DNA from 3 places in the Streptomyces sp. NPDC000878 genome. Region 3 is predicted to be linked to each of the others. Evidence: predicted binding sites of a transcription regulator. Region 3 holds the regulator's gene; each other region holds the start of a gene.

Region 1 (3,244 bases), on a different contig from region 3:
ACCGTGTCGTCCTTCGAGACGGTGACGCGGCGGGCGGTGCCCAGTACGTCGATGCCGACCTGGTCGAGCTTGAGGCCGACCTCCTCGGCGATGACCTCGGCGCCGGTGAGCGCGGCCATGTCGCCGAGCATCGCCTTGCGGCGGTCGCCGAAGCCGGGGGCCTTGACCGCGACCGCGTTGAAGGTGCCGCGGATCTTGTTCACGACCAGGGTCGACAGGGCCTCGCCCTCGACGTCCTCGGCGATGATCAGCAGCGGCTTGGAGGAGTTGGTCTGGATGACCTTCTCCAGCAGCGGCAGCAGGTCCTGGATGGAGGAGATCTTGCCCTGGTGGATCAGGATGTACGGGTCGTCGAGGACGGCCTCCATACGCTCCTGGTCGGACACCATGTACGGGGACAGGTAGCCCTTGTCGAAGGCCATGCCCTCAGTGAAGTCCAGCTCCAGACCGAAGGTGTTGGACTCCTCGACGGTGATGACACCGTCCTTGCCGACCTTGTCCATCGCCTCGGCGATCAGCTCGCCGACCTGCGTGTCCTGCGCGGACAGCGCGGCCACGGCGGCGATGTCGGACTTCTCCTCGATCGGGCGGGCGGTCTCGAGGAGTTCCTCGGACACAGCCTTGACCGCCGCGTCGATGCCCTTCTTCAGGGCGGCCGGGGAGGCGCCGGCGGCGACGTTCTTCAGGCCCTCGCGGACGAGCGCCTGGGCCAGCACGGTGGCGGTGGTCGTACCGTCACCCGCGATGTCGTTGGTCTTGGTCGCCACCTCCTTCACCAGCTGGGCGCCGAGGTTCTCGTACGGGTCGTCCAGCTCGACCTCGCGCGCGATGGTGACACCGTCGTTGGTGATGGTGGGAGCGCCGAACTTCTTGTCGATGACGACGTTGCGGCCCTTGGGGCCGATCGTCACCTTGACCGTGTCGGCAAGCTTGTTGACGCCGCGCTCAAGGGCGCGACGGGCGTCCTCGTCGAACTTCAGGATCTTCGCCATGGGAGCGGTTCAGCCCTCTCGGAAAATTGGGAGAACGAACTGCGCCCCCGGCACCCGGCTGTTGAAGGTCGCGGGGGCCAGGGGCGTAGTTCGCACTGCAATGCTGGTAATACCGGGTGAACTACTTCTCTACGATCGCGAGCACGTCGCGAGCGGAGAGGACGAGGTACTCCTCGCCGTTGTACTTCACTTCGGTGCCGCCGTACTTGCTGTACAGCACGATGTCGCCGGTCTTGACGTCGAGCGGAAGTCGCTCGCCGTTCTCGAAGCGGCCCGGGCCCACGGCCAGGACGACGCCCTCCTGGGGCTTCTCCTTGGCGGTGTCCGGGATGACCAGGCCAGAGGCCGTGGTCTGCTCGGCGTCGAGCGGCTGGACCACAATGCGGTCCTCGAGCGGCTTGATGGCAACCTTGGAGCTGGTGGTCGTCACGATCCGACCTCCCCCTTCGGAGATCTCACGGGGTTAACTGTCTGAGGTGGCGACCAGGTGGATCCGTCGTCGCGGGTGCCGGACCTGCCCGTCGCTGTTGGCACTCTCCAGGGGGGAGTGCCAGACCTGAGACTATGACTGCGATTAGCACTCGGTCAAGCGGACTGCTAATTCCCTGCGACGCGGTGCACCGAAATGGCGCCGCGGGCAGCCCTACAGGTAGTCCTCCAGGCGTCCCACCCTCAGCCCCTTCTCCTGCACCTCCCTGAGCAGCCTCAGGGTCTGTTCGACCTGGGGTGGGCCCACCAGGAGGATGTCGCCCGGGCGGAGGCTCGGCCGCTTGGTCCAGAGGACCACCGCCGAGACTCCGCAGTCCGCAGCCGCTCGCAGGGTCGTCGTGTCGTAGATGCCGTGAGGTGGGCGGAAGAGGCGGGGGCGGATGCCGAAGCGTTCACGGAGTTTGTCCTGCTGGCCGCAGATCTCGGCGCGCTGGCCGGCGTACGGCAGGCCCCGCAGGGACTGGTGGTCCAGGGTGTGGTTCTGGACGTTCGCGCCGACCTCGCGCAGGCGGGCGAAGTGGCCGTAGCCCGGGCCGACCACGCTGTCCGTGAGGAACATGCTGACCGGGAGGCGCAGTTCGCGGACCAGGTCGACGAACCGAGGGTCTCGTTCGGCGCCGTCGTCGTAGGTCAGGAAGACGACCTTGTCGTGGGTCGGGATGTGGTCGACGACCGGGGGGAGGCCCGGGCCCGCCGTGCGGGGGCGAACGTGCGGGGAGGGGGGTGGGGCCGGACGCAGGGGGGTCGGCAGGCCCCAGCGGCGGTGTGCCTGGGAGTCGGTGCCGGTCGGGTGGGTCGCCTTCTTGTCCAGGCGTTCGACGGGGTCCGCGGACCGGGCGCAGCCGGCCAGCGACGCCGTCAGGAGTGCGGCGGCCAGGGCGGTGGCGGTCAGGGCGCGCGCGGTCACAGGTAGTCCTCCAGGCGGGCCACCGCGTACCCCTTGGCTGTGACGAGTTTCATGAAGCGGCGGACCATGTCGGGCATCGTGCCCTTGCCGTCGCCCTTGCCCCGGAAGTGGCTGAGGACGATGTCGCCGGGGTGGATGTCCCGGTCCCACTCGCGGTAGTCCCAGTGGTCGGCGAAGACCTCCGCGTTCCAGAGGGGTACGTGCTTCACGCCGCACGACTTCGCGGCACGCAGGCTGTCCTCGTCGTAGTTGCCGTAGGGCGGGCGGAAGAGGGTCGAGCGGGTGCCGTAGCGCTTCTTGACGACGTCCTGCATGCCGCAGATCTCGGTGCGCTGGCGCTCGTAGGAGAGGGCGGGCAGGTAGCGGTGGTTGAGGGTGTGGTTGTTGAGTACGACACCCAGGTCGCGCATCTTCCTGAAGTAGCCGTAGTCCTCCTTGACCAGGTAGTCGCTGAGGAAGGCGGTGTACGGGATCTTCAGTTCGCTCATCATCCGCAGGAACGCCGGGTCCTTCTCGGCGCCGTCGTCGATCGTGAGGAAGACGACCTTGTGGCGGGTCGGGATCGTGGTGAAGACGGGCGGCAGGCCGCGTTCCTCGTGGTCGTCGACCTCAAAGCCCTTGCGGGTGGTGAGGTGGGGTTTGCGGGTGGGGGGTGGGGGTGCGATGAGTGGGGGTGCGGTCAGGCCCCAGCGTTTGGCGGCGGCTGCGCGGGCCGCGTGCGCCCGGCCGAGCTTTCGGGCGTACGTGTCCAAGGCGCGGGCCGGGGGTGCGTGGAGGCGGAGTTCCTGGCCGGGGGCCGGGTGGGTGCTCTTCCGTGGGGTGTCGCTCTCCGCGCAGCCGGCGGCCAGGGCTGCCA
Region 2 (3,244 bases), on a different contig from region 3:
CACCCGTCAGCTCCAGCTTCTCGAACACCGAGGAGGCCTGGAGCAGGGCCACGCCACCACCGGCGACGATGCCCTCCTCGACGGCCGCCTTCGCGTTGCGAACGGCGTCCTCGATGCGGTGCTTGCGCTCCTTGAGCTCGACCTCGGTCGCGGCACCGGCCTTGATGACGGCCACGCCGCCCGCGAGCTTCGCCAGGCGCTCCTGGAGCTTCTCGCGGTCGTAGTCCGAGTCAGAGTTCTCGATCTCGGCGCGGATCTGGTTGACCCGGCCGGCGACCTGGTCGGCGGAGCCGCCGCCGTCGACGATCGTCGTCTCGTCCTTGGTGATGACGACCTTGCGCGCACGGCCCAGGAGGTCCAGGGAGGTGTTCTCCAGCTTGAGACCGACCTCCTCGGAGATGACCTCGCCACCCGTGAGGATCGCGATGTCGTTCAGCATCGCCTTGCGGCGGTCGCCGAAGCCCGGGGCCTTGACCGCGACGGACTTGAAGGTCCCGCGGATCTTGTTGACGACCAGGGTCGAGAGGGCCTCGCCCTCCACGTCCTCGGCGATGATCAGCAGCGGCTTGCCCGACTGCATGACCTTCTCCAGGAGCGGGAGCAGGTCCTTGACCGAGGAGATCTTGGAGTTGGCGATGAGGATGTAGGGGTCCTCCAGCGAGGACTCCATGCGCTCCATGTCGGTCGCGAAGTACGCCGAGATGTAGCCCTTGTCGAAGCGCATGCCCTCGGTGAGTTCCAGCTCCAGACCGAAGGTCTGGGACTCCTCGACGGTGATGACGCCTTCCTTGCCGACCTTGTCCATCGCCTCGGCGATGAGCTCGCCGATCTGCGTGTCGGCGGCGGAGATGGAGGCGGTCGAAGCGATCTGCTCCTTGGTCTCGACCTCCTTGGCCTGGTCGAGCAGCGCACCGGAGACGGCCTCGACGGCCTTCTCGATACCGCGCTTCAGGGCCATCGGGTTCGCACCCGCGGCCACGTTGCGCAGGCCTTCCTTGACCAGCGCCTGGGCCAGGACGGTCGCGGTCGTCGTGCCGTCACCGGCTACGTCGTCCGTCTTCTTCGCGACTTCCTTGACCAGCTCGGCGCCGATCTTCTCGTACGGGTCCTCGAGCTCGATCTCCTTGGCGATGGAAACACCATCGTTGGTGATCGTGGGGGCGCCCCACTTCTTCTCGAGGACGACGTTGCGGCCCTTGGGGCCGAGCGTCACCTTGACGGCGTCCGCGAGCTGGTTCATGCCGCGCTCGAGGCCGCGCCGTGCCTCCTCGTCGAACGCGATGATCTTGGCCATGTGAAGTGGTCCTCCCGGACTGGGGTGGATTGCTCCGGACCGCGTTGGCGCCCGCGACGGACGGCCTGCCTGCCCCGATGGTTCCTTGCACCACCTGGCCTGCGGGCCTCACCGACCCGGTCCTTCGTTATCACTCTCACCTTCAGAGTGCTAACGCCAATGATTAGCACTCGCCCCTGTCGAGTGCAAGCGGCTCTCGAAGATCCGCAGGTGAACACAGGTGAGCAGAGAGGGACCTACGGGCCGGTAGGCCACCGGCAGACACGCCGAAGGGCTCGCACCCCGTGAGGTCCCACGGAGTACGAGCCCTTTGAAGAAGAACGTCGCTGCGGTGCGCCGGCGCGTGCTTCAGCTGGTCGCCAGACGGACCATGTCCGCCTGCGGCCCCTTCTGGCCCTGCGAGATCTCGAAATCGACCCGCTGACCTTCTTCGAGGGTGCGGTAGCCGTCCATCTGAATCGCGCTGTAGTGGACGAAAACATCCGCACCACCGTCGACCGCGATGAAGCCGTACCCCTTCTCCGCGTTGAACCACTTGACGGTGCCCTGAGCCATGCCTAACTCCCCTATTACTGGCCCTTGCACAGATCCACACTTCGCGGATCCGGGTCAGACCTCACCCCCCAACCGGTGGGGGTGTGCGCCGGAACGCGTCGACCGCGGCCGAATGTATCTGTCCAACTGCCCTCTGCAACAGGTCAATCGGACGAGAAATCCGGGCACGCCAGGTCATGGAATATGCGGAGAATTCACACGAATTCAGGGCAAGTCGGGCCCCACAAAGGGAGCAAAAAACGCAAAAGGCCTGCACACTTTGGCTACTTCTCAATGGGTGCGCGGCAGGAATTCATACTCGTGCGGCAAGCCAAGTGGTGCGGCTTCCCCAACTGTACCGCGCTCAACCATACAGAATTGCCCCCTCCGCTTCTCTCACGGAGGGGGCAATTCGATGAACTCTCGGTAATCAAAGTTACCGACGGTTACTACTGGCGGGTATCAGCCGCCCGCGACCGCGGGGATGATCGACACGCTCGCACCGTCCGGCGTCGCCGTCTCCAGCCCCTGCTCGAACCGGACGTCGTCGTCGTTGACGTACACATTGACGAACCGACGCAACTTGCCCTGATCGTCGAGCACCCGGGCGGCGATCCCCGTGTGGTTCTTCTCCAGATCGTCGATGACCTCGGCGAGAGTCCCACCCTCGGCGGCCACTTCGGCCTGCCCACCGGTGTAGGTACGCAGGATGGTGGGGATGCGGACGGAAACGCTCATGACTTCGACCTCCGGTCAGTGGGGCGCCCCTGAAGGGGCGCGGGGAACTGCGCGACCAGCCCCCACAGGCCCGCAGACGAACAACGACCTATTACCTCGTACCTCTTAAGAAGCGAGCCCGGCATCCCGGAACGACTCAAGACTGGGCCGAATCGTCGCAGTAAGCCCGACATCGGCCACAGCGTCCAACGTCTTGAGCCCATCCCCGGTGTTCAGCACAACAGTCGTCAACGTCGGGTCGAGAAGCCCGTTCTCGATCAGCTTCTTGGTGACCCCCACGGTCACCCCACCGGCGGTCTCCGCAAAGATCCCCTCGGTCCGCGCGAGCAACCGAATCGCGTCGACGACCTGCTCGTCGTTGACGTCCTCGACAGCCCCACCCGTCCGCCGCGCGATATCCAGCACATACGGCCCGTCCGCCGGATTCCCGATCGCCAGCGACTTCGCGATCGTGTTGGGCTTCTGCGGCCGTACGACGTCGTGCCCGGCCTTGTACGCCACGGACACCGGCGAGCAGCCCTCCGCCTGGGCGCCGAAGATCTTGTACGGCTTGTCGGCGACCAGCCCGAGCTTGATCAGCTCCTGCAGCCCCTTGTCGATCTTCGTGAGCTGCGACCCGGAGGCGATGGGGATCACCAGCTGGTCGGGCAGCTGCCAGCCGAGCTGCTCGCAGATCTC
Region 3 (3,244 bases):
GCGCCCGTTAAACGCATCCTTCAACCGCGAGAACAACCCCTGCTGCCCAGGCTGGAACTGCCCCGTAGGACGTTCCTCCCCCCGCAGCTTCGCCAGCTCCCGCAGCAACCGCTCCTGCTCAGGATCAAGCTTCGACGGAGTCATGACCTCGACATGCACGATCAGGTCACCACGCCCCCCACCCCGAAGGTGGGTAATCCCCCGCCCGTGCAGTGGAATCGACTGCCCGGACTGTGTGCCCGGACGGATGTCGACCTCCTCCAGCCCGTCGAGCGTCTCCAGCGGCACCTTGGTGCCCAGGGACGCCGCCGTCATCGGCAGAGTCACCGTGCAGTGCAGATCGTCCCCGCGCCGCTGGAACTGCGAGTGCGGCAGCTCATGGATCTCGACGTACAGGTCACCGGCGGGACCACCACCGGGCCCCACCTCACCCTCACCGGCGAGCTGGATCCTCGTACCGTTGTCGACACCCGCGGGGATCTTCACGGTCAGCGTCCGCCGCGACCGCACCCGCCCGTCACCGGCGCACTCGGGGCACGGCGTCGGAACGACGGTCCCGAACCCCTGGCACTGCGGGCAGGGCCGCGAGGTCATGACCTGGCCCAGGAAGGACCGAGTCACCTGGGACACCTCACCGCGCCCGCGACACATGTCGCAGGTCTGGGCGGAGGTCCCAGGCGCGGCGCCCTCACCGCTACAGGTACCGCACACCACGGCGGTGTCGACCTGAATGTCTTTCGTGGTCCCGAAGGCAGCTTCATCGAGCTCGATGTCGAGCCGGATCATCGCGTCCTGGCCGCGCCGCGTACGCGACCTCGGCCCACGCTGGGACGCCGTTCCGAAGAACGCGTCCATGATGTCCGAGAAGTTCCCGAAGCCACCGGCGCCGAAGCCGCCCGCGCCTCCGCCGCCCGCCTGGGACAGCGGATCGCCACCGAGGTCGTAGACCTGCTTCTTCTGCGGGTCCGACAACACCTCGTACGCGGCGTTGATCTCCTTGAACCGCTCCTGCGTCTTCGGATCGGGGTTGACGTCCGGGTGCAGCTCGCGGGCGAGCCTCCTGAACGCCTTCTTGATCTCGTCCTGGGACGCGTCGCGGCGTACGCCGAGTACGGCGTAGTAGTCCGTGGCCACTTACGACTCCGCCAGGATCTGTCCGACGTACCGTGCCACTGCGCGTACCGCTCCCATCGTTCCCGGGTAGTCCATGCGGGTCGGTCCGACCACGCCGAGCTTGGCGACTGCCTCGCCGCCCGAACCGTAGCCGACCGACACGACGGACGTGGAGTTGAGTCCCTCGTATTTGTTCTCGTGACCGATTCGTACGGTCATGCTCGAATCCCCGGCCTCACCAAGGAGTTTGAGAAGTACGACCTGTTCCTCCAGAGCTTCGAGGACCGGCCGGATAGTGAGGGGAAAGTCATGTCCGAAGCGGGTCAGATTGGCGGTTCCGCCGATCATCAGCCGCTCCTCGGCCTCCTCGACGAGCGTCTCCAGGAGGGTGGAGAGCACCGTCGCGACCGTACCCCGGTCCTCCGCCTCGAAGGCGTCCGGGAGGTCCTGCACGAGCTGTGGCACGTCCGCGAAGCGGCGGCCCGCGACCCGGCTGTTGAGCCGCGCGCGTAGATCCGCCAGAGAGGTCTCCCCGAAGGGCGCCGGGCAGTCGATCATCCGCTGCTCCACGCGGCCGGTGTCCGTGATCAGTACGAGCATCACGCGCGCTGGAGCGAGCGAGAGCAGCTCCACGTGCCGCACGGTCGACCGGGTGAGCGACGGATACTGCACGACGGCGACCTGCCGCGTCAGCTGGGCGAGCAACCGGACCGTCCGCCCGACGACATCATCGAGGTCGACAGCACCGTCCAGGAAATTCTGGATGGCGCGCCGCTCGGGAGCTGTCATCGGCTTGACGCCGGCGAGCCTGTCGACGAAGAGCCGGTAGCCCTTCTCGGTCGGGATACGCCCGGCGCTGGTGTGCGGCTGGGCGATGAAGCCCTCGTCCTCCAGCGCCGCCATGTCGTTGCGGACGGTCGCCGGGGAGACCCCGAGGTTGTGCCGCTCGGTGAGTGCCTTGGACCCGACCGGTTCCTCGGTGCCGACATAGTCCTGGACGATGGCGCGCAACACTTCGAGCCTGCGTTCACTGAGCATCGCGCACACCTCCAACTGCTGTCGTCCCCTGAGTGCCTGGGCCGTCCCTGGCACTCTTCGTGTGCGAGTGCCAGAGTTCCCCGGCCCAGTGTACGGCTGTCGGGTACGCCCCCGGCAAGGGCGGCCTGCGCCGATCTGCCGACGTGTACCGACCTGTCCTGCGATGTCGTGTCCGCGGCAAGGCACTCCGCCCGCCGACTCCCCCACCTCCCCGCCTTCTCCGGCTAGCGTCGCCGCATGAAGGTGACTTGGGAAGAGCCGGGGTGGGGCGACCTGGACTGGGAGCGCCTGGCGGCCGGGGTGGGCAGACGCCGGCTGCCGGTCTGGGACTGCACGGTGGGGCTGGTCGTGGGGGCGGGCGGCGCACTGCTGATCGACGCGGGATCGAGCCTCGCGGAGGGCTCGGCCCTGCGCCTGGAGGCCCAGAAACTGGCCGGCCGCCGGGTGGATTTTCTCGCACTGACACACGCCCACTTCGACCATGTTTTCGGAGCGGCGGCGTTCGCGGGTGCGCATGTGCTCGCGGCGCTGGGCCCGAACGACGAATTCGGGGAAGTGGGGCGCGCGGCGTTGTGCGCGGACGCCGTACGCAACGGTCTGGACGCCCGTGCGGCGGAGGGGGCGGCGGACACCTTGGTGGTCCCGCACGAAGGCGTCAGGGACACACTGACCCTCGCCCTGCCCGACGGCCCGGAGGTACACCTGGTGAACGCCGGCCCCGGCCACACCCGCGGCGACCTGGTGGCCGTCGTACCGGGCGACCCGACCGTCGTCTTCTGCGGCGACCTGGTCGAGGAGTCGGGCGAACCCCAGGCGGGCCCCGACGCCGCACCCTCCCACTGGCCCGCAGCCCTCGACCGTCTCCTGACCCTGGGCGGCGAGGACGCGCTGTACGTCCCCGGTCACGGAGCGGTGGTGGACGCGGCGTTCGTACGGGCCCAACGGGACGCGCTGGCAACCCGTTTCGGCGTGTCGAGGCGAGGAGTGAACTGACGACGCGGGAGCTTCTCCTATCGTCATCCGAATGCGCCAGTACTCTCCGGACCTGACCCCACCGTGGAAGAAGCCCAAGCCCGTGCCGCAGGTCCCGGCG

What was found. Region 3 encodes HrcA, which represses chaperone genes, less so after heat shock. Its sites were predicted from a motif close to TTNGCACTCNGNNNNNCNGAGTGCNAA; they were not measured.
Region 1: groES (co-chaperone GroES) is a predicted target of HrcA. The motif match lies at 1,567-1,593, and genes of this name have one in related genera.
Region 2: groL (chaperonin GroEL) is a predicted target of HrcA. The motif match lies at 1,422-1,448, and genes of this name have one in related genera.

Annotation. Positions count from the first base shown of each region.
Region 1 covers NZ_JBSFMT010000024.1:23,439-26,682, reverse strand. Annotated here, with positions in the region: gene groL (chaperonin GroEL) at 1-992, opposite strand, end outside; gene groES (co-chaperone GroES) at 1,114-1,422, opposite strand; gene ACWDR4_RS22150 (polysaccharide deacetylase family protein) at 1,636-2,388, opposite strand; gene ACWDR4_RS22145 (polysaccharide deacetylase family protein) at 2,385-3,244, opposite strand, start outside.
Region 2 covers NZ_JBSFMT010000021.1:61,959-65,202, reverse strand. Annotated here, with positions in the region: gene groL (chaperonin GroEL) at 1-1,294, opposite strand, end outside; gene ACWDR4_RS20495 (cold-shock protein) at 1,643-1,849, opposite strand; gene ACWDR4_RS20490 (ubiquitin-like small modifier protein 1) at 2,291-2,566, opposite strand; gene thrC (threonine synthase) at 2,672-3,244, opposite strand, start outside.
Region 3 covers NZ_JBSFMT010000039.1:84,106-87,349, reverse strand. Annotated here, with positions in the region: gene dnaJ (molecular chaperone DnaJ) at 1-1,134, opposite strand, end outside; gene hrcA (heat-inducible transcriptional repressor HrcA) at 1,135-2,151, opposite strand; gene ACWDR4_RS29705 (MBL fold metallo-hydrolase) at 2,389-3,144, shown strand; gene ACWDR4_RS29700 (DUF3097 domain-containing protein) at 3,176-3,244, shown strand, end outside.